DNA from 2 places in the Ferdinandcohnia salidurans genome. Region 1 is predicted to be linked to the other one. Evidence: a T-box and tRNA genes for the amino acid it is inferred to sense, from the RefSeq annotation. Region 1 holds a T-box; the other holds one or more tRNA genes.
What was found. The T-box of region 1 lies ahead of ileS (isoleucine--tRNA ligase). A T-box ahead of a tRNA ligase gene usually reads a tRNA of that ligase, here a tRNA-Ile.
Positions count from the first base shown of each region.

Region 1 (15,462 bases):
TAGTTCGAATTGATTCATTTGTTTTCTCCTTTTCTAATTTCCCTTCAAAAATAGTTAAAATTAAAATCAAGCCAACACCAATTACTAGTGCTGAATCGGCAATATTAAAAATAGGGAAGTTATATGTAAAAATGTATGTATCTATAAAATCGACAACTTCTTTACGAAAGATACGGTCAATAAAATTACCAATTGCACCTCCGAGCATAAATGAAAGCGCAATGCCAAACAAGCGCTGATTTGGTTTGAGGCTCCGTATGTATAAAACCAGCATAACTACCACGATAATGGTCACAATATAGAAAAACCACATTTGCCCCTGTAGTATTCCCCATGCTGCACCACGGTTTCGATGCGACGTTATATACAAAAAGTTAGGAATGATTTGAATCGAATCTCCAAGCTCCATAAAACGGACAATCATCCATTTTGTAACCTGATCTAATAAAATGATAAATAAAGCAATTAAATTATAATACACGAATACGCCCCCATCCATACAAACTATACTTTTGAATTTTAGCATATGAATGGACGTCTGTACAATCTATTTAAGGGATTAAAGCAGAGCAAAAGCAAAGGTTTCACTTTTGCTCCACTAAAGAAAGATGGTTTTTACGCTGAAGGGGTATGACATTACTTCTGTCATATAGATCAGTGAAGGAAAATTCGAAAATAGTTCGAGCTGTTGGAAGTATCCGTAGTTTCTCAATCGGAATCTCAGCACCAGTCTCTTCGCAAATTCCAAAAGTGCCGGAATTAATTTTATTTAAAGCTCTTTCGACGTCGCTTAGGTCTTCTTTTATATGATTCATTACAATTTTCTCTTTCTCAGATTGTTCATTCTGAAAAAGTAGTTCTTGACTTACCTCATATTGTGCTGACTTCATTAACCTGGATATTAGTTCTTTCTTTGTTAATTCCAATTCCGCTTTAATCTCTGCATACTGATCGTTCATTGGAACGCCTCCTTATCATGCTTTTGATTAATGCTTAAGATCATCTTTATAAGGTAGTAGAAATAGTATTATCCATAATGGTTTTCGTTAAAGCCAACAAGTTTTTCCTGTAGGATAAAAATGACGCATCGAATTTCTGTGAACATTACTCCTAGAAAATGGTGATTAACTCCGATATGCGCTTGCGTCTACTAGTATATTCTAGAAGTCAACTCCTCAGCGCAAGGCTGCAAGGATGTTTAACCAAGCAGTTGCCTCGCTCCGGTACTCAAAGCTGCGCCGCCTTGAAATTTCAACGCACAGGACGTGCTAGTGTCGACAATGCCACAGGAAGTGGCGTTTTTGTCGACGCGGTCCTTTTTATCCTCCTATCTTCAAATGTTTTTTAATGTTTTCTAATTACATACTACGTAATTCTCATAAATTTTTGACGGCAGACGAGCAAATTGTTGGGTTACAGTTCTATTAATGAAATATTTCAAGATACCAATTTTTTGCAAAAAAACGCCATGAACCTATGGATTCATGGCGTTTTTCCTATTTTAGTTTTGGTAATTTTCTTTTACAACAGATGCACAACGTGTGCAAAGTGTTGGGTGATCTGAGTCTTCACCAACTGTTGGTGTTACGACCCAACAACGATCACAGGTTTCACCTTCTGCTACACCTACAACGATTTTTACTTGATCGAAAACTTGTGCATTTTCTGGAGCTTCTTCATATGAGCCACCAATCGCAAATCCTGATACAATAAACAACTGCTTTAAGTTCTCCTCCACTGAATCGAGAAGAGCATTTGTTTCGTTGTTTGGATATAAAGTAATGCTAGCAGCTAAAGATTTTCCAATAACTTTCTCATTTCTCGCTGTTTCTAAAGCTTTTAGAACATCATCACGAAGTTCCATGAATGAATCCCATTTTGCTTCCAATGCATCTGCATTTGGAATCTCAACTGAATTTGGCATATCAACTAATTGAACACTTTCCTCTTTAACAGAATCGATATGCTTCCATACTTCATCTGCTGTATGTGGAAGAATCGGTGTTACAAGCTTAGTTAAGCTTAATAAAGCTTCATATAAGACAGTTTGGATTGAACGGCGATCATGTTGATCCGCTGCCTCGATATATAAAATGTCCTTTGCGAAGTCTAGGTAGAATGAGCTTAACTCGATTGTACAGAAATTATGAACGGAATGATAAACACCTGCAAACTCATAATTTTCATAAGATGTTTTTACCTTATCAATTAATTTGTTTAATTTAACAAGGATATAACGATCTACCTCACGCAATTCATTCACTGGAATTGCATCTGTTTCCGGATTGAAGTCACTTAAATTACCAAGTAAGAAACGGAATGTGTTTCTAATTTTTCGGTAAACCTCTGCAACTTGTTTTAGAATTGCGTCGGATACACGAACATCTGCCTGATAGTCAACTGAAGCTACCCAAAGACGTAGAATATCTGCTCCTAATTGCTTCATTACCTTTTCCGGAACAACAACGTTTCCTAATGACTTACTCATTTTACGGCCATCACCATCAAGGGCAAAACCATGGCTTAGTACACCTTTATATGGTGCTTTACCTGTTACAGCTACAGCCGTTGATAGAGAAGAGTTAAACCAACCACGATATTGGTCAGAACCTTCTAAGTAAAGATCTGCCGGACGTTGTAGGTCTTCTCTTTCTAATAAGACTGCCTGATGGGATGAACCAGAGTCAAACCATACGTCCATAATGTCATCTTCCTTCGTGAAGATACCATTTGGACTTGATTCATGTGTAAATCCGTCTGGCAATAAGTCTTTAGGTTCACGTTCAAACCAAACATTTGAACCATATTCTCTAAATAGGTTAGAGACATGATTAATGGTTTCATCTGTGATAATTGGCTCCCCATTTTCACCATAGAATACTGGGATTGGGACTCCCCATGCACGCTGACGAGAAATACACCAATCTCCTCTATCTCGAACCATGTTATAAAGTCTTGTTTCACCCCAAGCTGGAACCCATTTCGTTTCTTTAACAGCGTCCATCAGTTCGTTTCTAAAATCTTTAATAGAAGCAAACCACTGAGCTGTAGCTCTAAAGATAGTTGGCTTTTTCGTACGCCAGTCATGTGGATAAGAGTGAGTAATGAAGGCAAGCTTTAGAAGAGCTCCAACCTCATTTAATTTTTCAGTGATTGGTTTGTTAGCCTCATCATAGAATAAACCTTCAAACCCTTCTGCCTCTGCTGTCATATAGCCTTTTTCATCTACAGGGCAAAGCACGCCGATGCCATATTTTTGTCCAACGATGAAGTCATCTTCCCCGTGACCAGGTGCTGTATGTACACATCCAGTACCTGCATCAGTTGTAACGTGTTCACCAAGCATTACAAGGGAATCGCGACCATAGATAGGGTGGCTGGCTACAACATTTTCTAATTCACGACCTTTAAATGTTTTCACAACAGATACATTTTCCCATTCGATTTCTTTAGTTACTGCTTCTAATAATGCAGAAGCAACGACGTATTTGTTGTTGTCAACACTAACAACAGAGTACTCTAGATCAGGATGTACACTAATTCCAAGGTTTGCTGGAATTGTCCATGGTGTTGTTGTCCAGATGATGATTTTTTCATCACCTTCTAATACGCCTTTACCATCCTTCACTGGGAACGCTACATAGATAGAAGGTGAGCGTTTATCTTGATATTCAATTTCCGCTTCTGCTAGTGCTGATTCAGATGAAGGAGACCAATAAACAGGCTTAAGTCCTTTGTAGATATAACCTTTTTTAGCCATTTCACCAAATACTTTGATTTGCTGTGCTTCGTATTCTGGTTTTAATGTGATATACGGGTTTTCCCAATCACCACGAACCCCTAGACGTTTAAATTGTTCGCGTTGGTTATTGATTTGCTCGTAGGCATATTCCTCACAAAGCTTACGGAAATCCGCAACGCTCATTGCTTTCCGATTAACCTTCTTATTTTTTGTAAGAGCTGTTTCAATTGGAAGTCCGTGAGTATCCCATCCTGGAACATATGGGGCGCAATACCCGTTCATTGATTTGAAACGAACAATCATATCCTTAATGATTTTATTTAATGCATGCCCCATATGAATGTCACCATTCGCATATGGAGGCCCATCATGAAGAACGAATAATGGACGACCTTTCGTACGTTCCTGAACCTTTTGGTAAATATTCATTTCTTCCCATTGTTCTTGAATCTGTGGTTCGCGATTCGGAAGGTTTCCACGCATTGGGAAATCTGTTTTTGGCATTAATAACGTGTCTTTATACTCCATTACCATTTCCTCCTAATAATAGTTCCTAATTATTTGCAGCTTGTTACAGTATGGATGATTTGTGATACCTTTAATCAGAATAGAAAAAGGCCTTCTCATCCCAAAAAGGGACGAGAAGGCCTCTCGCGGTACCACCCTTATAGACGAATTTCCATTCGTCCACTCGACATTCGTAACGTGAATGAGACGCGAAATGCTTACTTAGAAATGTTCAAAAGACAATCTCTTTTGAATCAATTTATATGTTCAGCACCGAACTCCAGGGTGATTTTCATTCTTATCACTTATACCGGGCTTCCACCATCCCCGACTCGCTATATAAGTTTGACAAGAACTACTGTCCCTTTCAAAGCTGCTAGTATATTAAAGTAATTAGTTGTTTTAAAATTATATGCGTATTAATCAAAAGAGTCAAGTGTCAATACTAGTTTTCTTCTGATTCTGCAAAAACAGGCTCTACATTGTATTCCATGAGATGATCCCAATCATCATTGTTAAGCATATCTAACTGAGCTTCCACTAACATTTTAAATCTGTTTCTGAATACTTTTGACTGTTTCTTCAAATCTTCAATTTCGATTGATATCTTTCTAGATTTAGCTAACGATTCATTAATAATACGATCTGCATTTTTCTCTGCTTCCTTGATGATAAGCTTTGCTTCCTTTGAAGCATTACGTTTCACTTCTTCAGCTGTTTCTTGCGCAATCAAGATCGATTTATTTAACGTTTCTTCGATATTTGTAAAATGACCTAGTTTTTCGTTTAGCTCTGAAAGTTTTGACTCAAGTTCTTTTTTCTCACGAATAACCATTTCATAATCTTTAATAACTTGATCAAGAAACTCATTAACCTCGTCCTCATCATAGCCGCGAAAACCTTTGTTAAATTCCTTATTATGAATATCTAATGGCGTTAAAGGCACGAATGCCACCTCCAAAAATTAATAAATGCGTTTGTTTTTCAAACATTCTTCAAACAAATGATACTTTACAATTCGACAAAAAAGAAGAAATTCCTGCATTATTTACAATTATTTTTGTCTTCCTACAATGATTCTCCATTTTTCTCTCTTTGTTTTCCCTTCAATTGAATGAAGTCTACTTCTTCCGTAACCACGAACAGAAAGAACATCTCCTTCCTTACATTCAAAGGAAGATTGTTCAACTTTTTTCCAATTCACTTTTACAAGTCCATTTTCTATTAAGACTTGCACTTTTTGCCTAGACAAATTTAAAATGGATGCCAATATAACATCTAATCGTAAGGAGGAAACAGTGACTGTTTGCTCAGTCCATTCTTCATGTGCGAATACGAGTTCTGAAGCAGCAATCTCTGATAAAGAAATCGTTGCCTTTCCCACAGATGTTAAATTCATTCGGACGTAATCAGCAACTTCCCCGGCAACAACAATTTGAATACGCTCATCCTGTGTTAGGATATCACCAAATTTGGAACGTTTTAGACCGAGAGACATTAATGAACCAAGAACCTTTCGGTGGTCAACAGAAACAAACTTAACAGGATATTTCACCTCAAAATAGGATAGATTAAAATCTGTTTCCGTTGGCTCAAAATAAGATGGATACAATAATGCACGTTTTCGTTCAAGTCCTTCTTTTCCACCAGAAAAATGAACAAGGACATCTCCACCGGTTCCCACCACTTGTTTCACAATTTCTTGTTCACGTGGATCAAGAAAGTCGGTTAACCTAGGACTGTACTGATTCAGAACAGTCTGTTGCCATTCCAACACCTGATCAATAAACGCATGCTCTTCTTTTCGAAAATGTTGATATAGATTCATATGTATAATACCTCGTTTAAAATAGAAAAGCGCAAGGTGCCTGGTTATCGGCGACAAGCATAAGACGAGCGCTGACAGAAGGTGCATTTTACCTTCCGAAGCGATTGGCTTATGACCTCGAGCCGATGGCGCCTGGAGCTAGACAAAAATAAAGAAAAGGGACCTTGAAACAAGGCCCTTTTTAGAACATGCTTTGCAAAGCATGAATTCCTCTACCAGCGAAATTTAGCACTAGGATTGCAACAATTGGGGAAATATCTATCATCCCTAGTGGTGGAATAAATCTGCGGAATGGCTCTAGATATGGTTCACAAATTCTTGTTAAAAATTGACCAATCCCAGATTCACGTGCATTTGGAAACCAAGACATTAAAATGTAAATGATCAGCGCATACGAATAAAGTACCAGCGCTTGACTTAAGATACCGAAAATAATACCCATTTTCGATTACCACCCCTTTTCAGCGAATTCTTCGTTAGAAACAATCTCAGAGATATTTCCGGACACATCGATATTGTCAGGAGTACATAAGAAAATATTTGCACCAATGCGTTGAATATCCCCACCAATGGCATAAACAGTTCCACTTAGGAAATCAACGATTCTCTTTGCTTGATCATGTTGAACACGTTGGAGATTAACAACAACCGCTCGTCTGTTTTTCAAATGATCGGCAATTTCTTGTGCCTCTGCATACACTCGAGGTTCAAACAAAATAACCTTGGAAGACTTTTGAACACTTTGCAAGCTAACTACATTTTGCTTCGCAGCTGGTTTTGTAGCCCTTGTCGGTTCTACTTCCTCTTCTTCAAAATAATCTTCTTCATCATAATCATATTCATCTTCTAATGCAAAAAAGCTTTTAAATTTGGTTTTTATACTCAATTGTAACACCTCTCTTTTAAAATTCTTTGCCAACCAATGAAGTACCTATTCGAATGAAGGTAGCTCCTTCTTCAATTGCAATTTCGAAATCGTTCGACATACCCATAGATAATTCAGTACATGGAGCATGTGGCAAACCAAGAGCTTGTACATCGTCTCTTAGGTTTCGAAGTCTTTGGAAGCATGAACGAATAACATCTTGATCATCGGTAAACGGAGCCATTGTCATTAATCCGACTACCTCAACAGAAGGATATTTTCCAAGTTCCTTTATAAACGACTCAAGATTTTCCGGTGACATTCCGTGTTTGGACTCTTCTCCAGATACATTGATTTGTACAAAACATTTTATTTTATCGCTCGCCCGCTTTTGAATTTCCTCTGCTAACGATATTCGATCGAGCGAATGAATATAGTCGACCTTATCAATAATGTTTTTTACTTTTCTTGTTTGAAGAGACCCAATAAAATGCCAAGTTGGTTCATTCCCAAGTTCTTCTCGCTTCTTTGTCAGACCTTCGTCGCGATTTTCTCCAATATGTTGAATTCCTGCTTCGATTGCTTCCTTAGCTGTTTCAACACTTACATATTTCGTTACAGCAATAATTGAAACAGAATCTGCAGGCCGATTTGAACGCTTGCATGCTTGTTCTATGTTCTCTTGTATGTAGATTAGATTTTCTTTTACACTCATTTTAAAATTAATCCTCCTTAAAGCCAATAAAACTCATCATTCTTCCCGTTTTCCCGGCATCCCTTCGATGCGAAAAGAATTTCTGATTCTCACAGGACGTACAATACGAGGAAACTTGAATATTTTCCGGAGGAATTCCTGCCCTCACCATAAGCTGATAGTTTAGTTCTTTTAAATCTAACCGATATTGGTTGTCACTTACTATTTCGTAAGGTTTTGACTCTATTTTGTCCAAATTTTTCACGAAATTTATAACGTAATCATCCACTATGTAGCAGCATTTACCAATTGCGGGTCCGATTACTGCTTGGATACCATCTGGTTTAACACCTTCATGACCCCAAGCACGAATCATTTCACCTGCAATATCCTGAACAGTTCCCTTCCACCCTGCATGAGCTATTCCAATGATTTGTTTAGATGGTGCAAAAAAATAAAGTGGAACACAGTCTGCATAACAAAGGGTTAGCAGAATATTTTTCTCTGTTGTATATAACCCATCAGTATCCTTGATGCTATCTTCGTATGTAAAAACACCTGCACCAAGATCTTTTTTAGTGACCTTAGCGATGCTATTTTTATGTGTTTGCTCTGAGCATACCCAGTTTTCAGGTGGAAAGCGGAGAATGTCTGCAAGCAGCTTTCGGTTTGAAATAACCGAGTTGTCCTCATCATTCACGTGTAAACCAAGATTAAAGGATTTAAAATCCCCTTCACTATCTCCGCCATTTTTAGTCGTAAAACCAGCAACCAGTTTATCAGAAATATGGCTCCAACTGGAAAGATTTAAAACTTGTTCTGCCTTTTGAGTAAATGGTTCAAGCTTCATAACAACATCCTTTTATTCAACAATTATCAACACATCTTACCTAGACATGAAGACAATATTTTATTTTTAGAAAAATGAACCCTTCTTCTGCCTATTTTATCACATCTTAGCAAAAGAAAGGAGAATATGTTAGGAAAAATGTCAAAATTTAGCGCGATTACTCAGTCGTATTCTGAGTTCGCACTAAAATCACATCTTTACCGACTTTGATAATGTTTCTCCATGGAATCACAATCTCTTCCTCGCGGCCAAATATGCCTAGTACCTTTCCATAGCCACCTATAATAATGGACTCTATCTTTCCAGTTGTTAAGTTAATGTCGATATCACCAATATTCCCAAGTCTTTTTCCATCGACAACACTTACAACATCCTTCGCTTGAAAATCAGAAATTTTCACCATTTCCCTCCGCCTCCTTATAGTAAACTATATGACTGGCTTACTGCCTTTTATGAGACAAAATTAGACGAAGTGGGAAGGCTTTAATTTCATACGATAAAAAGGCGTTAAAAAAGACATTCGTCTTCACCGAATGTCTGATATTTACCCTATTCATGCTATAACTTGTCCATTTAATGGATGAATCCATCATTAATTTTGGATGTTCTTATTCATTTGTTTAATTGCTGCTTTTTCAAGACGTGAGACTTGGGCTTGAGAGATTCCGATTTCTTCAGCAACTTCCATTTGTGTTTTTCCTTGAAAAAATCGTTTTCGAAGGATTAGTTTCTCACGATCATTTAGTCGTCTCATTCCTTCTTTTAAGGCAATCTCTTCAATCCAATTTGAATCACGATTTCGTTCATCACTTAATTGATCCATCACAAAAATTGGATCCCCACCATCATTATAAATCGGTTCGAATAATGATACAGGGTCTTGAATCGCATCAAGTGCAAAAACAATTTCTTCATGTGGCACTTCAAGAACCTTTGAGATTTCTTCTGCTGTAGGTTCCCTTGATGTTTCACTCATCAAACGCTCTCTTACTTGCAAAGCCTTATAGGCAATGTCCCGCAATGAGCGCGACACCCTGATAGGATTGTTGTCTCGTAAATAGCGCCGAATTTCGCCGATAATCATCGGGACTGCATAGGTGGAGAATTTTACGTTTTGACCAAGGTCAAAATTGTCGATTGATTTCATCAGACCGATACATCCGACCTGAAATAAATCATCCACAAATTCTCCTCTGTTGTTGAACCGTTGGATTACACTGAGAACAAGTCGTAAATTCCCATTTACGAGCTTATCGCGAGCTGACAAATCGCCACTTTGCATTTGTCGGAATAATTGCCGCATCTCTTCATTCTTTAGTACTGGAAGTTTTGAAGTATCAACACCACAAATTTCTACTTTATTTCGAGTCAATTCTTTCCCTCCTAACAGGAGTTGCTGTACAAAGTTAAGTATCTCCGTTAGAGGGAAAAATATGCATTTCGAATTCACAACTATTTCCATAGCTAGTGTATAAAAACAGCAAAATCAATAGCTTTAAAGGAAAATTATTTTTTCTTTACACCATTTTGTTAAACTCTTTTCGAAGTCGTTTAATAATTCGCTTTTCCAGTCTTGAAATATAAGATTGCGATATCCCAAGCATGTCAGCAACATCTTTTTGCGTCTTTTCTTCTCCACCAATTAATCCAAATCTTAATTCCATGATTTGTTTCTCGCGATCATTTAACTGATGCAGGGCTTTCACTAATAACTTACGGTCGACATTCGCTTCCAAATCCTTTGTAATGATGTCTTCGTCTGTTCCTAGAACATCCGATAATAATAGTTCATTACCGTCCCAATCAATATTTAATGGTTCATCAAAAGAAACCTCAGACCTTATTTTATTATTTCGACGCAAATACATTAAAATCTCATTTTCAATACATCTTGATGCATAGGTTGCAAGTTTGATTTTCTTTTCAGGATTAAACGTGTTGACAGCCTTGATTAACCCAATTGTTCCAATACTAATTAAATCCTCGATGTTTATTCCTGTGTTTTCAAACTTTCGTGCGATATATACAACAAGTCTTAGGTTTCTTTCAATAAGAATTGACCTTGCAGCTTGGTCGCCACTCGGTAACTTATTTAAGAGAACCTCTTCTTCATCCTTCGATAGGGGTGGAGGTAGGGCTTCGCTCCCACCAATATAATATATTTCATCTGTCTTCAAACCTAATTTTATTAAAAGTTTATACCACCAATATGTAAGTTTTAATTTTAATTTAGCCACAGATAAGTTCTCCCTTCTATTTTGTAAAAAACGTGAGTATGATATTTATTAGAATTAATTTGTTTTATTTCCCCTTAAGAAGCTGTCTGAATGGAGCTTGAAACAAGCATTTTGGGATGTACGATACAATCATACTCCCCATCAGTTGATAAGGTAGTATGGTTGAATGCAACCAATCCTTTTTTTACGATATTTTCTTCATTTCCATGATAGATTGTTATTCGGTCAGGTTTAACAGCCAATAAGAATTGATGTTCTTGGCCAACCCCACGATATGGAATAAGTCTTACACGACTTTCCCATTTATGAGATTCTGTGGAAGAATCATTTGTTAAGAGCTCTATATTTTTGGATTGTTCCATAAGGGCTTTAGGAAAGAGTTCTTCATATTTTGTGGTGTCTAAGATCATAACCGGGCTTTTTGTAATTGGGTCGAACAATTGATTTCCACTGTCGACCAAACCTTGTAAATGTAAGATGACATCATCTACTTCAAGCTTCACAGCAACAATCTGGTCATAGAAAACTTGCTTCGTTTCAATGTCATCCATTCTATTTTTTGAAAAATACCATAAGAGTGGAAAGCCGATTAATACAAATCCCCAACTAATTGGGTTTCCATAGCCAGTTGACTGAGTCATGATTGTTCCATCAAATACTTGAACATCGAATTCTAAAAAGTAATGAACCCCTATCATCCCACCTCCAATCATGAAAGTAGCAAAATAAAAGGTTAGTAATCCTTGTAAAAAATAGCGAAATCGTTTATATCCGAAAGCAACTCCTACAATTACAATTGAAAAGAGAAGTTTCGTAACCGGATGAGACCCAATTTCTGCAAAAGGAGAAACCACTAAGAGAACTAACAAAGATCCAATAAATGAGCCTACTAAGATTCTCCATTTTACAATCTTTCGCTTTAGGATCATCGCAGTTAATAGTAATAATAAGGCGTCAAAGAAAAAGTTTAACAACCAGATTACATCTAAATAAATAGACACCCCATTTCTCCTTTCACCAAAAGTCACTTCACCTAGATATATGTTTTTGCATTTGGTAAACTAGTTAGCTTAAAAAATAGTATATAGTACATCTTATATGGAAGTCTGTCACTTCATGCCGATAATAAAAGAGAAATTTTGGAAGATTAGTTCTTATTTTGTCAGTTAAGTTAGAATGAAGGGGAATCCAAAGAAATAGGTGAAAAAATAGAAAAAAGGCATTCGACAACTAAATTGTCAAATGCCTTTTTATATATTTATGAGGACTTTTTTATTGGCTAGCTCCAGGCACCATCGGCTCTCTGGTCTAAGCCCATCACTTCTGAAGGCAAAAAGAGCCTTCTGTCAGCGCTGTTCTTATGCTTGTCGCCGATAGGCGGGTGCCTTGCGCTTTTCTATTTAACCTCTTCTGTTACGGTTACGTAGGAATGTTGGTACATCAATTTCTTCTTCTACATGTACTGCATTACGTGTATTTACTTCCTGGACTGGCTCCTCACGTCTCATTTCTCTTCTTGGCGAAGTCTGAACCTGTGGTTGCTGATGCTGTTGTGCTTGTGGTTTTGCACCAAATGAAGGACGAGATGGACGTGTTGGGTTAACTTCTGCTTCTGTAAAACCAGTAGCAATAACCGTCACGACGATTTCTTCTTTTAGGTTTTCATTAATAACAGACCCGAAAATCATGTTAACTTCCTGGTCTGAAGCTGATGCAACAATATCTGCTGCCTCTTGTACTTCATAAAGACTTAGGTTTGTTCCGCCTGTAATATTCATAAGGACACCTTGTGCACCATCAATTGATGTTTCAAGCAATGGACTTGAAATAGCCTTCTTTGCAGCTTCTGCAGCGCGGTTTTCTCCTGTTGCAACACCAATTCCCATAAGAGCGGAACCTCTGTTAGACATAATTGTTTTTACGTCAGCAAAGTCAAGGTTGATTAATCCTGGTACAGCGATTAAGTCAGAAATACCCTGTACCCCTTGACGTAACACATTGTCTGCTTCACGGAACGCTTCGAGCATTGGCGTATTTTTATCAACAATTTCAAGAAGACGGTCGTTTGGAATGACGATCAGTGTGTCAACCGATTCTTTCATTGCACCAATACCACCGGCCGCTTGCGTTTGACGCTTTCTACCTTCGAAAGTGAATGGTCGAGTTACTACACCAACTGTTAGAGCTCCTAAATCTTTTGAAATTTGAGCAATAACAGGGGCAGCACCTGTACCTGTTCCACCACCCATACCTGCAGTAACAAATACCATATCTGCTCCTTTAAGGGCTTCTTCGATTTGTTCTCTACTTTCTTCCGCCGCTTTCTTTCCTACATCAGGATTGGCTCCGGCACCTAAACCACGAGTTAATTTTCCACCGATTTGCATTTTTATTTCAGCTTTTGAAAGATTTAAGGCTTGGGCATCAGTATTAACTGCGATAAATTCGACTCCTTGAACACCATGTTCAATCATTCGGTTAACCGCGTTGTTTCCACCGCCACCTACACCGATTACTTTTATAGTAGCTAATTGATCAACGTTTGTATCAAACTCTAACATTATAAGATCCTCCTAATTTGCAAATATACTTCTCTTTTAAACTGACTATTCAAAGAAGAGACCGAAAAACCTTTTAACTTTTTTCCCGATATTTTGCTCTTCTTTTGAGTTTTTAGGGTGACTTTTCGCTTGCGGCTGTCTAGCAGGTCTTTTTTCAGGATTTTCCACCTGGACCGTAGTACTTATTTTTCTTCCTTGGATTCTAGCCTGCTCATATGCGAACTGCAACAGCCCTACACCTGTTGCGTATTGAGGTTCTCTGACACCAATATAGTCTGGCTTTGCAATTCTAACATTGTTTCGTAACACAATTTGAGATAGCTCCAATACTCCAGGCATATTTGCTACACCACCTGTAAGAACAAAGCCACCAGGAAGATCTCCTACACCCATTTTCTTAATTTCCTTTTGTGCTAACTCTAAAATTTCTTCTAATCTAGCTTCGATGATTTCAGAAATTTGTAATTGGGTAAATCGTTCATGTTGATCACTGCCAATAATTGGAACATCAAATACTTCTTCATCAGAAGCATCGTCGTAAAAGGCATGTCCATGTTTAATTTTAATTTTCTCAGCATCTTCAGTAGATGTTCGTAATCCAATTGCTAAATCCTTTGTAATATGGTCCCCACCAACAGGTAGAACACTTGTTGTTTTTAAATGACCATTATTGAAGAGTGCAATAGTTGTAGAACCTCCACCAATATCAACTAGAGCAACCCCTAAATTTTTCTCATCATCAGATAAGGAAATTGAACCTGATGCGAGAGGTTGTAAGGAAATTGCGGTAATATCAAGTCCTGCTTTTTCTACACAACGTAGCAGGTTATGTAAAATCGTACGTGAAGTTGTAATAATAGTTCCTTCCACTTCAAGCCTAACACCTAACATACCACGTGGATCACTAATTTCATCATATCCATCTACAATAAATTGTTTTGGAATCATATCGATAATTTCTCTTTCAGGTGGTAGAGAAATAAATTGTGCGGCATCGATTACACGTAGGACATCTTCATTGCTTATTTCACGATTTTGACGAGACTCAGTAGAAACTGCCACTACTCCATGTGCATCCTGTAACTGAACATTGATAGCTGGGACGGATACAACTACTTGATTAATAGAAATGCCTACCATTCTTTCTGCTTGCTCAACTGCCTTCTTAATAGAATGAACGGTTTCATCTATGTCTACAATTGAACCTTTTTTCAAACCTTCTGATTTAACATTACCCACACCTATTATGTTAAGAGAATCATCAACCATCTCACCGATGATAACCTTAACATTGGATGTACCGATGTCAAGACTAACACATATTTCATTGCTGTTCATTCTGTGGCACCTCCTTTTTCACATAACACATTTCGTATAGCATTTTTCGAACAACAATTGACATTTTTCATAATAATTTTTGTATATGAAAAATATTCAACAACCATAGGGGTTTTCCCTTTATAAAAATCAATTTTTTTCTATTTTATCACGAGAAAGGCTCCATTTGGATAAAATTATTCGTCGGATCACCGCAATATTTTGGAAAAGCCTTACTCCAAATGCGAAAACGGCTACCAAGTACAAGTCTACACCAAGATGCACACCTAGAAAAGCTAAACTTGCTGCCAATAAAATATTAAAAAAGAAACCAGAAACAAATACGGACTGATCATAAATATTTTGCAGATGTGCACGAATGCCACCGAACAAAGTATCAAGAGCTGCTAAAACGGCAATCGATAAATAATTCGAATACTCTGCTGGAATTTTGAACTCCGATAACAGTCCGAGAATGATTCCGACTATTAGACCGAAAATTGGAAGCCACATGACTATGTTCCACCTTTATCACTTATTATCTGGTTCCATATTAGGTTGCATTTCTGTAATCCTAATTGGGTCATCAAATGCAGGAATTGTTACAACTTTACTCGGTTTTGATATTTTTAATCGCAAATTATCAATAAAGAATTGTCGCTCTGCTTCTGATGCTTTTAACTTGTTATAAAGTCGTTCAGCATCGTCTGCAATGACCTTTATTTCAATTGGTAATGGATTTAGAGAATACGAATCAATTTTCGGTCTTCCTTGAATTTCCCGTATGACCGTTGTCGTAATAACACGGTGGCCGTCAATTGAAATCGCCTTTGCCTGATATGAATTCAATTCATTTACTAG
Region 1 is NZ_JBHUEK010000007.1:202,820-218,281, reverse strand. Features, by position in the region: gene ACFSFW_RS04025 (RluA family pseudouridine synthase) at 1-18, opposite strand, end outside; gene lspA (signal peptidase II) at 1-481, opposite strand, end outside; gene ACFSFW_RS04015 (TraR/DksA C4-type zinc finger protein) at 585-959, opposite strand; gene ileS (isoleucine--tRNA ligase) at 1,502-4,270, opposite strand; T-box leader at 4,374-4,629, opposite strand; gene ACFSFW_RS04005 (DivIVA domain-containing protein) at 4,695-5,195, opposite strand; gene ACFSFW_RS04000 (YlmH family RNA-binding protein) at 5,304-6,077, opposite strand; gene ACFSFW_RS03995 (YggT family protein) at 6,259-6,519, opposite strand; gene ACFSFW_RS03990 (cell division protein SepF) at 6,526-6,963, opposite strand; gene ACFSFW_RS03985 (YggS family pyridoxal phosphate-dependent enzyme) at 6,980-7,657, opposite strand; gene pgeF (peptidoglycan editing factor PgeF) at 7,665-8,486, opposite strand; gene ACFSFW_RS03975 (YlmC/YmxH family sporulation protein) at 8,644-8,889, opposite strand; gene sigG (RNA polymerase sporulation sigma factor SigG) at 9,079-9,948, opposite strand; gene sigE (RNA polymerase sporulation sigma factor SigE) at 10,004-10,723, opposite strand; gene spoIIGA (sigma-E processing peptidase SpoIIGA) at 10,798-11,724, opposite strand; gene ftsZ (cell division protein FtsZ) at 12,124-13,284, opposite strand; gene ftsA (cell division protein FtsA) at 13,330-14,622, opposite strand; gene ACFSFW_RS03945 (small basic family protein) at 14,752-15,114, opposite strand; gene ACFSFW_RS03940 (DUF881 domain-containing protein) at 15,133-15,462, opposite strand, start outside.

Region 2 (15,462 bases), on a different contig from region 1:
TTATCTAGTTTTGAAGGAATGAAAATTTCCTCTTGAATTTTTTCTTGAAGATAGTATAATATATCTTGTCTTTAACTTATCTAGTGACGATGGCGAGAAGGTCACACCCGTTCCCATACCGAACACGGAAGTTAAGCTTCTCAGCGCCGATGGTAGTTGGGGCATTGCCCCTGTGAGAGTAGGACGTCGCTAGGTTGGATGAGACGGAGGATTAGCTCAGCTGGGAGAGCACCTGCCTTACAAGCAGGGGGTCGGCGGTTCGATCCCGTCATCCTCCACCATATATTTTAGGTTAAATTTGCCGGTGTAGCTCAGTTGGTAGAGCAACTGACTTGTAATCAGTAGGTCGTGGGTTCGACTCCTATCGCCGGCACCACTTACGAGCCATTAGCTCAGTTGGTAGAGCATCTGACTTTTAATCAGAGGGTCGAAGGTTCGAATCCTTCATGGCTCACCATTTAAATTAAATATGCGGGTGTGGCGGAATTGGCAGACGCGCTAGACTTAGGATCTAGTGTCTTTGACGTGGGGGTTCGAGTCCCTTCACCCGCATTATGCGGAAGTAGTTCAGTGGTAGAACACCACCTTGCCAAGGTGGGGGTCGCGGGTTCGAATCCCGTCTTCCGCTCCAGAGGTAATTTAAGAAGTGCCGGGGTGGCGGAACTGGCAGACGCACAGGACTTAAAATCCTGCGGTAGGTGACTACCGTACCGGTTCGATTCCGGTCCTCGGCACCATCTAAAAAAATATAAAATGCGCCCGTAGCTCAATTGGATAGAGCGTCTGACTACGGATCAGAAGGTTATGGGTTCGACTCCTATCGGGCGCGCCATTTTACGGGAAGTAGCTCAGCTTGGTAGAGCACTTGGTTTGGGACCAAGGGGTCGCAGGTTCGAATCCTGTCTTCCCGACCATTTAAAAAATTGGGGCCTTAGCTCAGCTGGGAGAGCGCCTGCCTTGCACGCAGGAGGTCAGCGGTTCGATCCCGCTAGGCTCCACCAATAGAATTTTAAATAGTTGCTTTTAATTATGGCGGTGTAGCTCAGCTGGCTAGAGCGTACGGTTCATACCCGTGAGGTCGGGGGTTCGATCCCCTCCGCCGCTACCATTTGAAAATTCTAGGACCTTTAGCTCAGCTGGTTAGAGCAGACGGCTCATAACCGTCCGGTCGTAGGTTCGAGTCCTACAAGGTCCACCATTTACAACTTCTTATATGTGGAGGAATACCCAAGTCCGGCTGAAGGGATCGGTCTTGAAAACCGACAGGGGTGTTAAAGCCCGCGGGGGTTCGAATCCCTCTTCCTCCGCCATATTATTTAAAATGGTATGGCTTGAATTAAATATTTTATTATCGCGGGGTGGAGCAACGAGCGTTGCATCATCGAAATACTGCGAGTTGTCCCGACGGACTTAGCTTCTAGAGTAAGCTTGCAGAGGAAGGGACAGTCATCTGCTATAATTAACGCATGACAAAAAACTATATATTTTCTATTATCGCGGGGTGGAGCAGTCTGGTAGCTCGTCGGGCTCATAACCCGAAGGTCGTAGGTTCAAATCCTGCCCCCGCAACCAAAAAAAATATGTTGACAAACAAAAGAAGTTATTGTAAAATAATTTTTGTTGTTAAAAAAAGGTCCCGTGGTGTAGCGGTTAACATGCCTGCCTGTCACGCAGGAGATCGCCGGTTCGATCCCGGTCGGGACCGCCATATATTGTGGCTCAGTAGCTCAGTCGGTAGAGCAAAGGACTGAAAATCCTTGTGTCGGCGGTTCGATTCCGTCCTGAGCCACCTTATTTATTTTATAAACTTTAATGGCGGTTGTGGCGAAGTGGTTAACGCATCGGATTGTGGTTCCGACATTCGTGGGTTCGATTCCCATCAGCCGCCCCATATAAAAATTATAAATTTATAAAAATAAAATTCATTACGCGGGTGTAGTTTAATGGTAAAACCTCAGCCTTCCAAGCTGATGTCGTGAGTTCGATTCTCATCACCCGCTCCAATTTATACAATGGGCCTATAGCTCAGCTGGTTAGAGCGCACGCCTGATAAGCGTGAGGTCGATGGTTCGAGTCCATTTAGGCCCACCATATAATTATTCCGCAGTAGCTCAGTGGTAGAGCTATCGGCTGTTAACCGATCGGTCGTAGGTTCGAGTCCTACCTGCGGAGCCATTTTTGGGGAAGTACTCAAGTGGCTGAAGAGGCGCCCCTGCTAAGGGTGTAGGTCGCGTAAGCGGCGCGAGGGTTCAAATCCCTCCTTCTCCGCCATGTCGAATCATATAAATACTTATTTTCTGGCCCGTTGGTCAAGCGGTTAAGACACCGCCCTTTCACGGCGGTAACACGGGTTCGAATCCCGTACGGGTCATCAAACGTTATGAGAATTTCTCATGGCGTTTTTTTATTTTTAGTAGATTTCTAGCTTCTTACTTCTTTATGGTTTGCAAAAAGAAAAACACCTGTTGCCAGGTGCTAATCTTGAGAAATTATATCATCTTCTATTTTCTTTGCGGGGTTGTCTAAATCTACATCTGAAAAGAGTCCGGGTGATATTCCGCGGAACATGTCAAATGCTAGAATTTTATCATCTGGGGCATCAAATAGTGGAGCATCGGGTTTTCTATTAACGTCGTCATCTTTACGTTTCATCTTCCACACCTCCATTTATTATCCTCCCAGTTATGCCTATAATTATTCTATCTGTTATCACCGTTTAATAAATTTCCGATTCCTCCTAGTATACTTCCTTCACCTGTGTTTCCCCCATTTCTAGGTGCACTCGCGAAAATACGGTCTGCCATACGGCTAAATGGCAATGACTGTACCCAAACCGTTCCAGGGCCACATACAGTTGCGTAGAATAACCCTTCCCCACCAAAGAAAGCTGTTTTTATTTTTCCTACATATTCTATATTGTAATCTACTTCCTTCGTCATCCCAACTAAGCAGCCTGTGTCGATTCGAAGGGTTTCACCTGGTTGGAGTTCTTTTTTATGTATGGTTCCACCTGCGTGTAGAAAGGCTAATCCATCTCCTTCTAATTTTTGCATGATGAAGCCTTCTCCACCGAAGAAACCAGTACCTAATTTGCGTTGAAAGTCTATTCCGACTGATACTCCTTTTGCTGCACATAGAAACGAATCTTTTTGGCAAATCACCTTTCCACCAAGCATACTTAAATCAACTGGAATGATTTTACCAGGGTACGGTGCCGCAAAGGAAACATGTTTTTTCCCCATATGGTTATTTGTAAATACTGTCATAAAAAGACTTTCACCAGTCAGGACTCTTTTACCTGCACCAAAAAGTTTACCTAAAAGACCGCCACCTCCAGATTCTGAGCCATCACCGAATATGGTTTCCATTGAGATTCCATCTTCCATCATCATCATTGCTCCTGCTTCCGCAATAACACTTTCACTCGGATCTAACTCGATTTCTACAAATTGCATGTCATCTCCATATAGTTTGTATTCAATCTCATGAGCGTTCATTGTATTCTTCCTTTCACTTAAAAAAATGATATATAGAAATAATTCGTCATTTGGTTAGTATCTTCCTTTAAACTTTACACTACGTATGAAAATAATGTCAGTCTATTGGAGATTACAATGACAAAATCAAAATGGGATATTATAATATATTTAGAATTTTCTTGAAATGATAAGTCTAAGGGGGATTTTATGAGTTCAGAAGTCGCTATAAATAGACGTATTTGGCCTAGAAAGAAAAGATGGAGGGTTATTTTAGTATCAGGAATCATAATCGTCCTCCTTCTTGTGGCAAGTATTTTGGCAGGCTATTTATTTTTGAGAAAAAGTTTACCAGAAATTGAAGGAAAAATTAGTGTTGCTGGTATTACTGATGAGGTTGAAGTGATTCGTGATCAAAATGGGGTTCCTCATATCTGTGCAAAAAACACTCATGATCTGTATTTTGCACAAGGATATGTAACAGCTCAGGATCGGTTATTTCAAATGGATCTAAGCCGTAGACAGGCCTCAGGAGAGATCAGTGAGGTTATTGGTAGCTCCCTTATTGAGCAGGATAAATACTTTAGAGCTCTTGGGTTACGTAGAGCAGCTAAAATCTCGTACGAAGGATACTCAACAGAAGCGAAGGGTGTCTTACAATCTTATGCGGATGGTGTAAATGCTTTTATTAGGGAAGCAAAGGAGAAGAATACATTACCCGTAGAGTTTACTCTAGCTGGATATAAACCAACTGAGTGGAGCCCTATAGACTCGCTCACGATCGGGAAGTATATGGCTTATGATTTAGGAGGCCATTATAAAGGTCAAGCCTTTCGATATTACATGGCACAACATGTATCAGATGAAAAACTACTAGAATTATTCCCTACATATCCTGAAGACGGGGCAACCGTTCTTCAAGCGATGAAAGAAAGTCCTGTTGATATTTCCAAAAGTATTGCACAAGCACCTTTTCCAAATGAGTTTAACGGTAGTAATAACTGGGTTGTTAGTGGGGAGAAATCTGATTCAGGTATGCCGATTCTTGCGGATGATCCTCATTTAGCATTGGCGACTCCGTCGATTTGGTATGAAACGCATTTACAAAATGACGAGGTAAACGTAAGTGGTGTCATTTTTGCAGGTGTTCCAGGAATTATATTAGGACGTAATGAACATATTGCCTGGGGGGTTACCAATGTAGGTCCTGATGTTCAGGATTTATATATTGAAAAAAGAAATCCAGAAAATCCAAATCAGTTCGAGTATATGGGGGAGTGGGAGGATGCGACAATCATTGAAGAACCAATAAAGGTAAAGGATGGAGAAACAATTCCTTATCAGGTTCAGGTAACAAGGCATGGTCCGATTATTTCAGAATTCACCCATGACCATAGGGAGAAGACAGCTTTAGCGTTAAGATGGACAGCTCTCGACCCTTCGACCGAGCTTGAAGCGGTGTTGATGTTTAACAAGGCGAAAAATTGGGATGAATTTAAAGAAGCTCTTACATCTTTCCATACCCCGGCTCAGAACTTTGTTTTTGCAGCTACGGATGGAACCATTGCTTATCGAGCAAATGGGTTAATTCCTATTCGAAAAAAGGGAGACAGCTCGGTACCTGTACCAGGTTGGACGAATGAATATGAGTGGGAGGGCTTTATTCCATGGGATGAACTCCCAACAATTGTGAACCCAAAGGAAGGTTTTATTTCTACGGCAAATAATAAAATTGTAACAGATGATTATCCATACCATATTACGAATACTTGGGCACAGCCATATCGTCAGCAGCGTATACGGGATGTTTTAACGAGTAAGAATAAATTTTCGGTTGATGATATGTTTCAACTGCAGTTTGACCAACATAATTTGCAGGCGGAGGAATTTGTACCGATTCTTCTTGATGTATTAACAAGCAAAAAAGACAAGCTAAGAGAAATCGATATAGAAGTCTTAAAGCAGTTTGAAGGATGGGACTTTGTGGACCGAATAGAAGATGGGGAGCCTCTAGTCTTTCATAAATGGATGGAGGAATTTGCGAATGTATTGTTTGAGGAATCCATTCCAAATGAAATCGATAACTTGTTTGAGGGTAAATCACAAATTGTAGACCAAATGATTAGAAATGCTACAAAAGGGGATGAAGGTGTATGGTTACGTGAAGCTGGTGGCTTGGAGCAAGTAACTCTAGAGTCATTCAAGCGAGCTGTTGATTTTGCTGTTAAACAACAAGGGAAGAATTCAGGTAAATGGCAATGGGGAGAATTTCATAGGGTTCCTTTTAATCATCCATTGTCTGCAATTTCACCGTTAAACTATCTTTTTAATCAAAATGAATTTGTTCCTATGGGTGGTAGTGGAATATCGGTAGCTGCTGCAAGTTTTAATAAAAAATCAGGCGCGATCACACACGGAGCTGCATGGCGTTCAGTAATTGATCTATCAAACATGAATCAAAGCTATAATGTGGTAGGCCCAGGGCAATCTGGTCATGTATTAAGTCCATTCTATCATGATCAAATTTCTGATTGGACAACAGGGAAATATCACATTACTCATACTGAAAAAGAGAGTTATATGAAAAATAGTTATACACTTCTTTTACAACCAATAAAGTAACAAGAAAGCAGTGGAAGAGATTCCACTGCTTTGAATTTAATCCTGTGCTTCATCTTGTGTGTAAGGTTCTTTTTCATATGGAGGAAGATCGCCGAACATGGTCATGATTCCTTCTTCATCTAACACTTCCTCATATCGTTCATGCTGGTTGTTTGGATAGATGATTATTTCTTTCCCTTCGATGTCTGTTGCGACGAAGTTTTCGTAATCCTCTACATAGCCTACATTTTCATCTGATTCGAGGAATACTTCATTATAACTATCAACTGGGTCAGCAAGGTCTGAAGGAGTATCAGATGTTCCATACTTTGCAACATCTTGCCATGAATCTTCTGCATCAAAGGATACATTATCTTCCTCATCAACAAACTTTCCAAATGGTGGCATTAAAACCCCTTCCTCAATAGGTCGATTATGAGATACGACTTGGGTCGGGGTATGCTCAACACAATATGTTGTGGTAGGAATTGCTTCCAACCGGTCTACAGGTATTTCCTTACCGCATTTTTCACATTTCCCATATCTTCCTTCAGCAATTGCTTGTAAGGCGTAGTCAATGTCTTTTAATTCTTTTTCAATATGCTCATTAAGTGCAATGTCCTTTTCGCGTTCATAAAGCGCAGTTCCCTCATCCCCTGGATGGTTATCATAAGAAGAGAGTTCCCCCATCGACCCGTGGAAATGACCGCGTTCTAAATCAAAATGATCGCTATCCGTTAATTGTTCTTCAACCTCTTTTTTTGCGTTTATCAACTGTGAACGGAAGGTTGATAATTGCTCATTTGATAACATGAAAAGCACTCCTTCCATAATGATTTCGTAACGAATCTTGTTATGTATTATTTACATAAACACGAAAATCATAAATGTAAAAAAGTGCTTGTATAGGATGTTCAAAAGTCCGGTGAAAATGACACATTGAATTTCTGTGATTTTTGCTCCTGGAAAACATCATGAACAATAGGTTATGCGCTTGCGTCTGCTAGTATATTCAAGAAGTCAATTCCTCAGTGCAAGGCTGCAAGGGAGTTAACTCAAGCAGTTGCCTCGCTCCGGTACTCAAAGCTTCGCCGCCTTGAACTTTCGACGCACAGGACGTGCTAGTGTCGACAATGCCACAGGACGTGGCGCTTTTGTCGACGCGGTCCTTTTCATCCTCCTTTTTGAACACGTATTTTGTGAAAGAAGACAAAAGAAAAAACACGATCGTAAAAATCGTGTTTTTAAAAGAAGTAACCGATAAAGATTCCAATAGATAATAGGAAACCAAAAAATGTATTTGTTTGGGCAGTTGCTTTCATTGCTGGCATCATTTGGATTGGTTCTGATTTACCAATAAAACCAATTATTGCTTGAACGGCTTTTGGAACACTTACCAATACAAGTAGGCTCCACCAAGACGCTATTCCCATAAATGACAAAGCAATAATCCAGACATATGAAATAATAAACAATACCGCTAAAAACTTAATCGCATTTTTTCTTCCTAATAAAATCGGTAAAGTGCGACGTCCGTTCTTTTTGTCGCCATCCAAATCACGAATATTGTTTGACATATTAATGGCACCAACAAGGATCATTATTGGAATTGAAATTAAAATACTTGTTGAAGTAACAGTACCCGTTTGGATGAAAAACGATATTAAAATAATGATCATACCCATAAAGAAACCAGCTGCAAGCTCTCCAAAAGGTGTTGATGAAATTGGGAATGGGCCACCTGTATATAAATAACCAACAGACATACATATAGTCCCCACTAACGCTAACCACCAGCTACTATTCATACTAATATAAACACCTAAAAGTGTGGCAATTCCCATAAAGGCAAATGCCAAGTTTAAAATCACTTTTGGCTTTACTCCATCTCTAACAATTGTTCCACCAATACCGACTGATTCAGCGGTATCAAGACCGCGTTTATAATCAAAATACTCATTAATCATATTAGTTGCTGCTTGAATGAGAAGACAAGCAAGTAACATTGTTAAGAATAATGCCATGTTTATAGATGTATCTGGAAGTGCAAGTACTGTTCCTAGTATAACTGGAACAAAAGATGCAGTGAGTGTATGTGGACGCATAAGTCTCCACCATACTTGTAACCCATTTGAAGGCTTTTTAGATAGCTTCTGATTTGACTGAAGTTCCGTATGCATTAGACTTCTCCTCTCACGTCATATCATGTATATCCAAAGTTCAGTTTAGTGAATTGGACAGGTACTGTCAATGGTTTAATGTAACAAAAAAGACATAAACATTCTTCCTACGATTTAATCCCCAGACTAACATAACTCTCAAAACGTAATAATAAGGAAGTAAGTGGTCATAGTGCGAGTAGATATGGTAGAATCAAGTTTGTTGACAACTATTCATTATCAGGTATATCGTAGCATTTGATTCATTAATCAAAAATTATCGGATTATAATACTAAGGGTAAATATATGTTAATGATATACTATAATCATATACTATTTCTAAAGTAAAATTTATTATGGGATACACTTCGGGGGGATATAAGTTGGTCATGATACAACAAAAAGGATTGAAGGATTACATAGAGAAAGGAATGCTCCGTTCAAAGGAGCTTTCAAAGCCGATACTTGTAAGTCAGGTTAGAGAGATTGAGAACATAGACCCCCTATTGTTCTTTTCTGCTGGGAAAAAAGAAACGTTTAAAACGCGATGTTTCTGGTCCAATCCAACAAATGATACGATAATTGTTGGTCTTGGAGAAGCTTATACAATTAGCGATAACGAGTCTACAGAACGTTTTGTTGCAATAGAAGAAAAGTGGAAAAAACTCGTTCACAATTCGATTATAGTGGATGACTTTGCACCATATTCTACAGGTCCAATCTTAATGGGAGGTTTTTCATTCGATCCGTTAAAAAAGAGAACAGAGCTGTGGGATCATTTTGATGATGCGAAATTTGTCTTGCCTACGATTATGCTTTCTGTCTATAAAGGAAGCACTTATTTAACGACAAATATAATTTGTGAGCCTACAAGAACAACTTTTGCTGATTCTGATATAGAACAATTAGAAGGACTGTTTGAGAGAAATCAAAAAGATCCAATAAGCACTTCCTTTACAAAAGAAGAAGTCCAACCAAAGGAATGGATGGAATCTGTTCGAAATGCAACAAAAAAGGTACAGGCCGGTGAGGTTGAAAAGGTCGTATTAGCAAGAGAAATTAAACTGCATTTCGATAAGCCAATTGAAACGGACGCCATTTTAGCACGTCTAAAAGAAGAGCAACCAATGAGTTACTTATTTGCAATTGAATACGGAGATTCATGTTTTATAGGGGCTTCACCTGAGCGTCTTATTAAGAAAAAAGGTGGAGAATTTTTAACGACTTGCTTAGCAGGTTCGATACGACGTGGCAAAACACCTTCTGAAGACGAACAATTAGCTAATGAATTACTTAGTGACCGGAAAAATCTATACGAACATGATGTTGTTGTACAAATGATAAAAAATGCGATGAAAGAATCTTGTGTACGCATCTCTTCACCAACACAACCTGATATCTTAAAAATGCGAGATATCCAACATTTATACACACCTGTAAGAGGGGTAGCAAAAGAAAATGTGTCATTGCTTACTGTTGTAGATCGATTACATCCAACTCCAGCCCTTGGAGGACAACCTAAACAAAAAGCATATGAAATTATTCGTGAGCTTGAGGTTCTTGACCGCGGCTGGTACGGAAGCCCAGTTGGTTGGTTGGATACCAAAGATAATGGAGAATTTGCCGTTGCCATTCGTTCTGGGTTAATAAATAGCAATAATGCATCCTTATTTGCTGGATGTGGTATTGTAGGAGATTCAGAACCAGAAAGTGAATATACAGAAACAATGATTAAGTTTAGACCGATGCTATCCGCATTAGGAGGCTTAGACAATGAATAATGAAGCATTAACTCGGTATGTAGCATCATTTGTTGATGAATTAGTCCAAGTGGGTGTCACAGAGGCCATTGTGAGCCCTGGCTCCCGCTCTACCCCGATGGCAATACTAATGGCTGAACATCCTGATATGAATGTTACAATCAATATTGATGAACGATCATCCGCTTTTTACGCGCTTGGGGTAGCTAAAGCAAGCAAAAAGCCTGTAGCGATCCTTTGTACGTCTGGGACTGCAGCAGCGAATTATTTTCCGGCTATTGTGGAGGCCTATTATTCAAGGGTACCGCTAATTGTGTTGACAGCGGACCGACCACATGAATTGCGCGATGTTGGTGCACCGCAAGCCATAGACCAGAACCAGTTATATGGGAATCATGCGAAATGGTTTGTAGAAATGGCACTACCTCAAGATTCCGAGCAAATGTTGGCCTATGTTAGAACAATGGCAGGAAGAGCAGCGGGTACAGCACAATCAGCTCCCGCAGGACCGGTCCATCTGAACTTTCCTTTTCGTGAGCCACTTGTTCCAAATCTTGGTCTTGATCAACTATGGGGTACAAGCAAAATGGCTAAGAAAAATGTTAATGTCGTGGTTGGAAAACCGACAATGGACGAGGAACAAGCTCAACTGATAAGTGATGTAGTCAGTGAAAAAGTGAAGGGAATTATTGTATGTGGTTCACACGATCATTCTGAGTTTGGACATGCTGTAGCTAATCTAGCAGAAACTCTTCAATTTCCAATACTTGCTGACCCACTATCCCAACTGAGAAGTGGTACACATCCTAAATCATACATACTAGATGGTTATGATGCTTTTTTACGAAACGAAGAGTTCCGAGAAGCTTTTTCACCAGACATTATCATTCGTTTTGGAGCAATGCCTGTCTCTAAGTCACTTCTGCAATTTATTCAAAAACAAAAAAACACACCACAAATCGTTGTAGATGGGGACGGTGGATGGAGAGATCCTACTTTATCCGCAACTGATATGGTGTACTGTGATGAAATAGAATTCTGTCAGGCGATTACGAAACGAATACAGAAACGTAGTGATAATGGGTGGATTAGCTCTTGGATTAACATAAATGAGATCGTGAAAGAAAATATCAACGCGGTACACCAAGAGGAAACCTTATTTGAGGGGAAGGTATTTACTGAACTTCAAGAAATCCTGCCAAATGGATCTACTTTATTTGTCGGAAACAGTATGCCGATTCGAGACCTTGACACATTCTTTACAAATAATGAAAAGTCAATTCATGCGCTAGGAAACCGAGGAGCAAATGGAATTGATGGACTTGTTTCAACGGCAATGGGCATTAGTTCGCAAAATGAGCATACGGTTCTAGTGATTGGTGATCTTTCTTTCTACCATGATTTAAATGGATTATTAGCGGCAAAGCATCATCATTTAAATAGTACGATCGTGTTAATTAATAATGACGGTGGCGGTATATTTTCTTTCTTACCACAATCACAGGAAGAAAAGCACTTTGAAACCCTGTTTGGTACGCCAATCGGGCTTGATTATGAACATGCCGTAAAAATGTATGGCGGGAAGTTTACTAGTGTTGAGAATTGGGCGGAATTCCGAAAAGCCATATCTGCTTCATTAAATGGTAAAGGCCTTCATGTTGTTGAAGTAAAAACGGACCGTCAAGAAAATGTCATGATTCATCGAAAAATGTGGAATAATGTTTCCCAGGAAATAAAAAACCTGCTTAAAAAGGAACAATAACTATGTTTATTTCATCAAGCGGGGTTACTTATCATGTCCAAGTGATGGGAGAAGGCGAACCGATTGTGTTCCTCCATGGTTTTACAGGTAGTATAGCAACTTGGAGCAGGGCTACTGAGCCACTTCATAACAGTTATCAATGTATTTTTATTGATATAATCGGACATGGAGAGACAGATAGTCCTGATGACTTTTCAAGATATCATATAGAAACTGTTGCTAAAGATATCATTCATATACTTGATGCCTTATCTATCCCAAAAACTCATTTAGTTGGTTACTCCATGGGAGGAAGGCTAGCTTTGGCCATTTCTATTCTTTATTCAACTAGAGTAACTAGCCTTGTTCTAGAGAGCAGTTCTCCAGGATTAAGAACAGAAGAAGAGAGAGCTGCCCGTAGAAAATCAGATGAGCAACTGGCAAATCGAATTGAGCAAGAGGGAATCCAAGGTTTTATTGATTTTTGGGAGAAGATCCCGTTATTCCTTTCACAACAGGCACTAACGAAAGAAAGACAACAAGAAATACGTAAACAACGTCTTAAAAATAATCCAGTCGGTTTAGCTAATAGTCTTAAGGGGATGGGGACTGGTTCACAACCCTCATACTGGGATAGACTAAATGAGCTTAACTTCCCGACTTTATTGCTTTGTGGAGAGCTTGACCAAAAGTATTGCAGGATTGCAGAAGAGATGAGTTTAAGCATTCAAAATGCAAAAGTGGAGAAAATAGTAGAGGTTGGACATGCAATTCATGTGGAACAACCACGTTTTTTTGGTAAAATAATAAATGAGTTTGTTTCTGATCATTTTTCTCAATGATCAAAATTACATACAAACCTATACATAAAGGAGGACAAGCTAATGGCTGCAGTTGAATGGATAGCAGAACGGAAGTATGATGAAATTTTATATGAAACATACAATGGTATTGCAAAGATCACCATTAACCGACCACATGTTAGAAATGCGTTTACGCCGAAAACAGTGGCAGAAATGATTGATGCCTTTGCTTATGCAAGAGATGATTCAAATATTGGTGTTATTGTTCTTGCTGGTGCAGGAGATGAAGCATTCTGTTCTGGTGGAGATCAGAAGGTTCGAGGACATGGTGGATATGTTGGAGACGACCAAATCCCACGATTAAATGTTCTTGATTTACAACGTTTAATCCGTGTAATTCCAAAGCCAGTTATCGCGATGGTATCAGGTTATGCAATTGGTGGAGGACATGTATTACATGTTGTATGTGACTTAACAATTGCTGCGGATAACGCTATTTTTGGACAAACTGGTCCGAAGGTTGGAAGCTTTGATGCAGGTTATGGTTCTGGATATCTTGCTCGCATCATTGGTCATAAAAAGGCTCGTGAAATCTGGTTCCTTTGCCGTCAATATAATGCGCAAGAAGCATTAGACATGGGTCTTGTGAACACAGTTGTTCCATTAGAGCAGCTTGAAGAAGAAACAATTAAGTGGTGTGAAGAAATTCTTGAAAAGAGTCCAACAGCTCTTCGTTTCTTAAAAGCAGCAATGAATGCTGATACAGATGGCTTAGCAGGTCTACAACAAATGGCTGGCGATGCTACTCTTCTATACTACACAACAGATGAAGCGAAGGAAGGCCGTGACGCATTTAAAGAAAAGCGCATGCCAGACTTTAAGCAATTCCCTCGTTTCCCTTAATGTTCAGTTCTCAGCTTGATGAAGACCTCATCAAGCTGTTTTTGCATTTTTATTACAAATATAAGAGGATTTGAAAAAGATGAATTCAACAGAAATACCAAATTGGCTGAAACATCGTTCATTTTTAACGCCAAATCGAACTGCGATAAAAACTGAAAATGAAGAGATATCATTTCTAACTTTACATAAAAATGTGTTAAAAAGGGCTAATCAACTCACTTTTGCAGGGATACAAAAGGAAGACGTTGTAGCTGTGCTCCTGAGGAACAGTGTTGAGATGGTTGAGGTGATTCATGCCCTGAAATATATTGGAGCAGTTACAGTCCTATTGAATATAAAACTAACAAGTAGTGAGCTAGAATTTCAATTGAGTGATGCTGGCACAAAAATGCTGCTAACGGAAGAGCCTTTTCTTGAGAAAGTGGCTCATCTAAATATTAAATACATACCATTAAATGAACTTCATGAGCTTCCTGAGAAAGACTGTGAGATTCAAGAGTATTTCTCTTTAGAACAGGCGGATACGATTATGTACACATCAGGAACGACTGGAAAACCAAAGGGTGTTATTCATACATATGGAAACCATTGGTGGAGTGCGATTGGCTCAAGTTTAAATTTAGGGCTACACCAGGATGACTGCTGGTTACTAACTGTTCCGATGTTTCATATTAGTGGGTTATCGATTTTGTATCGAAGTGTCATTTATGGAATACCAGCGGTGATTCACGAAAAATTCGACCCCAAAAAAGCAAATGATGCCATTATGAATCAAGGTGTTACGATCATGTCAGCAGTGAGTGTCATGCTAACGAGGATGATTAGAGAATTAGGGGGTGACAGCTACCCTGAACAGTTTAGATGTATGCTTCTTGGAGGAGGGCCTGCACCAAAACCTTTGTTAGAGGATTGTATTGCTCATAATATTCCTGTGTTCCAGACATATGGTATGACTGAAACAGCATCACAGGTTGTTACGCTTGCACCTGAGTATAGTATTTCAAAGTTAGGTTCAGCAGGTAAACCACTTTTTCCCGTGCAAATCAAAATTGATAAAGATGGTACACCTACACTTCCAAATGAAATAGGGGAGATCGTTGTAAAAGCACCAAACGTGACGAAAGGCTACTTGAATCGGATCGATGCTACGATGACCTCAATAGTTGATGGCTGGCTATATACCGGTGACATTGGTTACATAGATGAGGAAGGGTTTCTATTCGTGTTAGATCGCCGGTCAGATTTAATTATTTCAGGGGGAGAGAATATTTATCCTGCTGAACTGGAAGCGGTTCTATTGTCACATCCAAACATTTTAGAAGCGGGTGTTACAGGTGTGGATGATGAAAAATGGGGACAAGTGCCAGCTGCCTTCGTCATAAAAGAAGAAAGAAGTAATCTATGTGAAGATGAAATCATTGCTTATTGCCACGAACAACTTGCGCGATATAAAGTTCCAAAATCAATCCATTTTGTTGATGCCCTCCCACGAAATGCATCAAATAAACTTATGAGACGAAAATTAGTTGATTTGATAAAGGATGAGAAAAATGATTAAGGTGAAAAAGGTTACCCTCCATCTCATAGAACAAAGTTTGCTCTCACCGTTTGTAGCAAGTACGGGAAAGGTAGATACAAGAGAGAGTATTCTTGTTGAAATGGAGGATGTAGAAGGTGTCGTTGGTTGGGGAGAGGTCGTTGCCTTTTCATCACCTTGGTATACAGAAGAGACGATTAAAACTTGCTGGCATATACTTGTCGATTATCTAATCCCGCAAATTTTAAAAGAAGAGGTTGAGCATCCTCAGCAACTACAAGAACGCTTTCAATTTGTAAAACGAAATAATATGGCGAAAGCTAGCATCGACATGGCTTTATGGGATTTATATTCAAAAAAACAAGGAATTTCCCTTTCTAAAGCGATTGGCGGGACGAGAGATTTTATTGATTCAGGCGTAGTCGTAAGTATTAGTTCAATGGAGGAAGTATTACGTAAAATCCAGGAGCATGTGAACACA
Region 2 is NZ_JBHUEK010000005.1:149-15,610, forward strand. Features, by position in the region: rRNA gene rrf (5S ribosomal RNA) at 80-195, shown strand; tRNA gene ACFSFW_RS02330 (tRNA-Val) at 206-281, shown strand; tRNA gene ACFSFW_RS02335 (tRNA-Thr) at 301-376, shown strand; tRNA gene ACFSFW_RS02340 (tRNA-Lys) at 382-457, shown strand; tRNA gene ACFSFW_RS02345 (tRNA-Leu) at 472-552, shown strand; tRNA gene ACFSFW_RS02350 (tRNA-Gly) at 557-631, shown strand; tRNA gene ACFSFW_RS02355 (tRNA-Leu) at 649-737, shown strand; tRNA gene ACFSFW_RS02360 (tRNA-Arg) at 756-832, shown strand; tRNA gene ACFSFW_RS02365 (tRNA-Pro) at 838-914, shown strand; tRNA gene ACFSFW_RS02370 (tRNA-Ala) at 926-1,001, shown strand; tRNA gene ACFSFW_RS02375 (tRNA-Met) at 1,032-1,108, shown strand; tRNA gene ACFSFW_RS02380 (tRNA-Ile) at 1,122-1,198, shown strand; tRNA gene ACFSFW_RS02385 (tRNA-Ser) at 1,218-1,310, shown strand; tRNA gene ACFSFW_RS02390 (tRNA-Met) at 1,496-1,572, shown strand; tRNA gene ACFSFW_RS02395 (tRNA-Asp) at 1,633-1,708, shown strand; tRNA gene ACFSFW_RS02400 (tRNA-Phe) at 1,717-1,789, shown strand; tRNA gene ACFSFW_RS02405 (tRNA-His) at 1,816-1,891, shown strand; tRNA gene ACFSFW_RS02410 (tRNA-Gly) at 1,930-2,003, shown strand; tRNA gene ACFSFW_RS02415 (tRNA-Ile) at 2,015-2,091, shown strand; tRNA gene ACFSFW_RS02420 (tRNA-Asn) at 2,101-2,175, shown strand; tRNA gene ACFSFW_RS02425 (tRNA-Ser) at 2,181-2,271, shown strand; tRNA gene ACFSFW_RS02430 (tRNA-Glu) at 2,300-2,371, shown strand; gene ACFSFW_RS02435 (hypothetical protein) at 2,476-2,667, opposite strand; gene ACFSFW_RS02440 (TIGR00266 family protein) at 2,700-3,497, opposite strand; gene ACFSFW_RS02445 (penicillin acylase family protein) at 3,687-6,098, shown strand; gene ACFSFW_RS02450 (TraR/DksA C4-type zinc finger protein) at 6,135-6,890, opposite strand; gene ACFSFW_RS02455 (1,4-dihydroxy-2-naphthoate polyprenyltransferase) at 7,322-8,257, opposite strand; gene ACFSFW_RS02460 (isochorismate synthase) at 8,627-10,018, shown strand; gene menD (2-succinyl-5-enolpyruvyl-6-hydroxy-3-cyclohexene-1-carboxylic-acid synthase) at 10,011-11,759, shown strand; gene menH (2-succinyl-6-hydroxy-2,4-cyclohexadiene-1-carboxylate synthase) at 11,762-12,580, shown strand; gene menB (1,4-dihydroxy-2-naphthoyl-CoA synthase) at 12,623-13,444, shown strand; gene ACFSFW_RS02480 (o-succinylbenzoate--CoA ligase) at 13,524-15,002, shown strand; gene menC (o-succinylbenzoate synthase) at 14,998-15,462, shown strand, end outside.
Region 2: it encodes a tRNA-Ile, which carries the amino acid that the T-box ahead of ileS (isoleucine--tRNA ligase) is inferred to sense. The anticodon was not compared.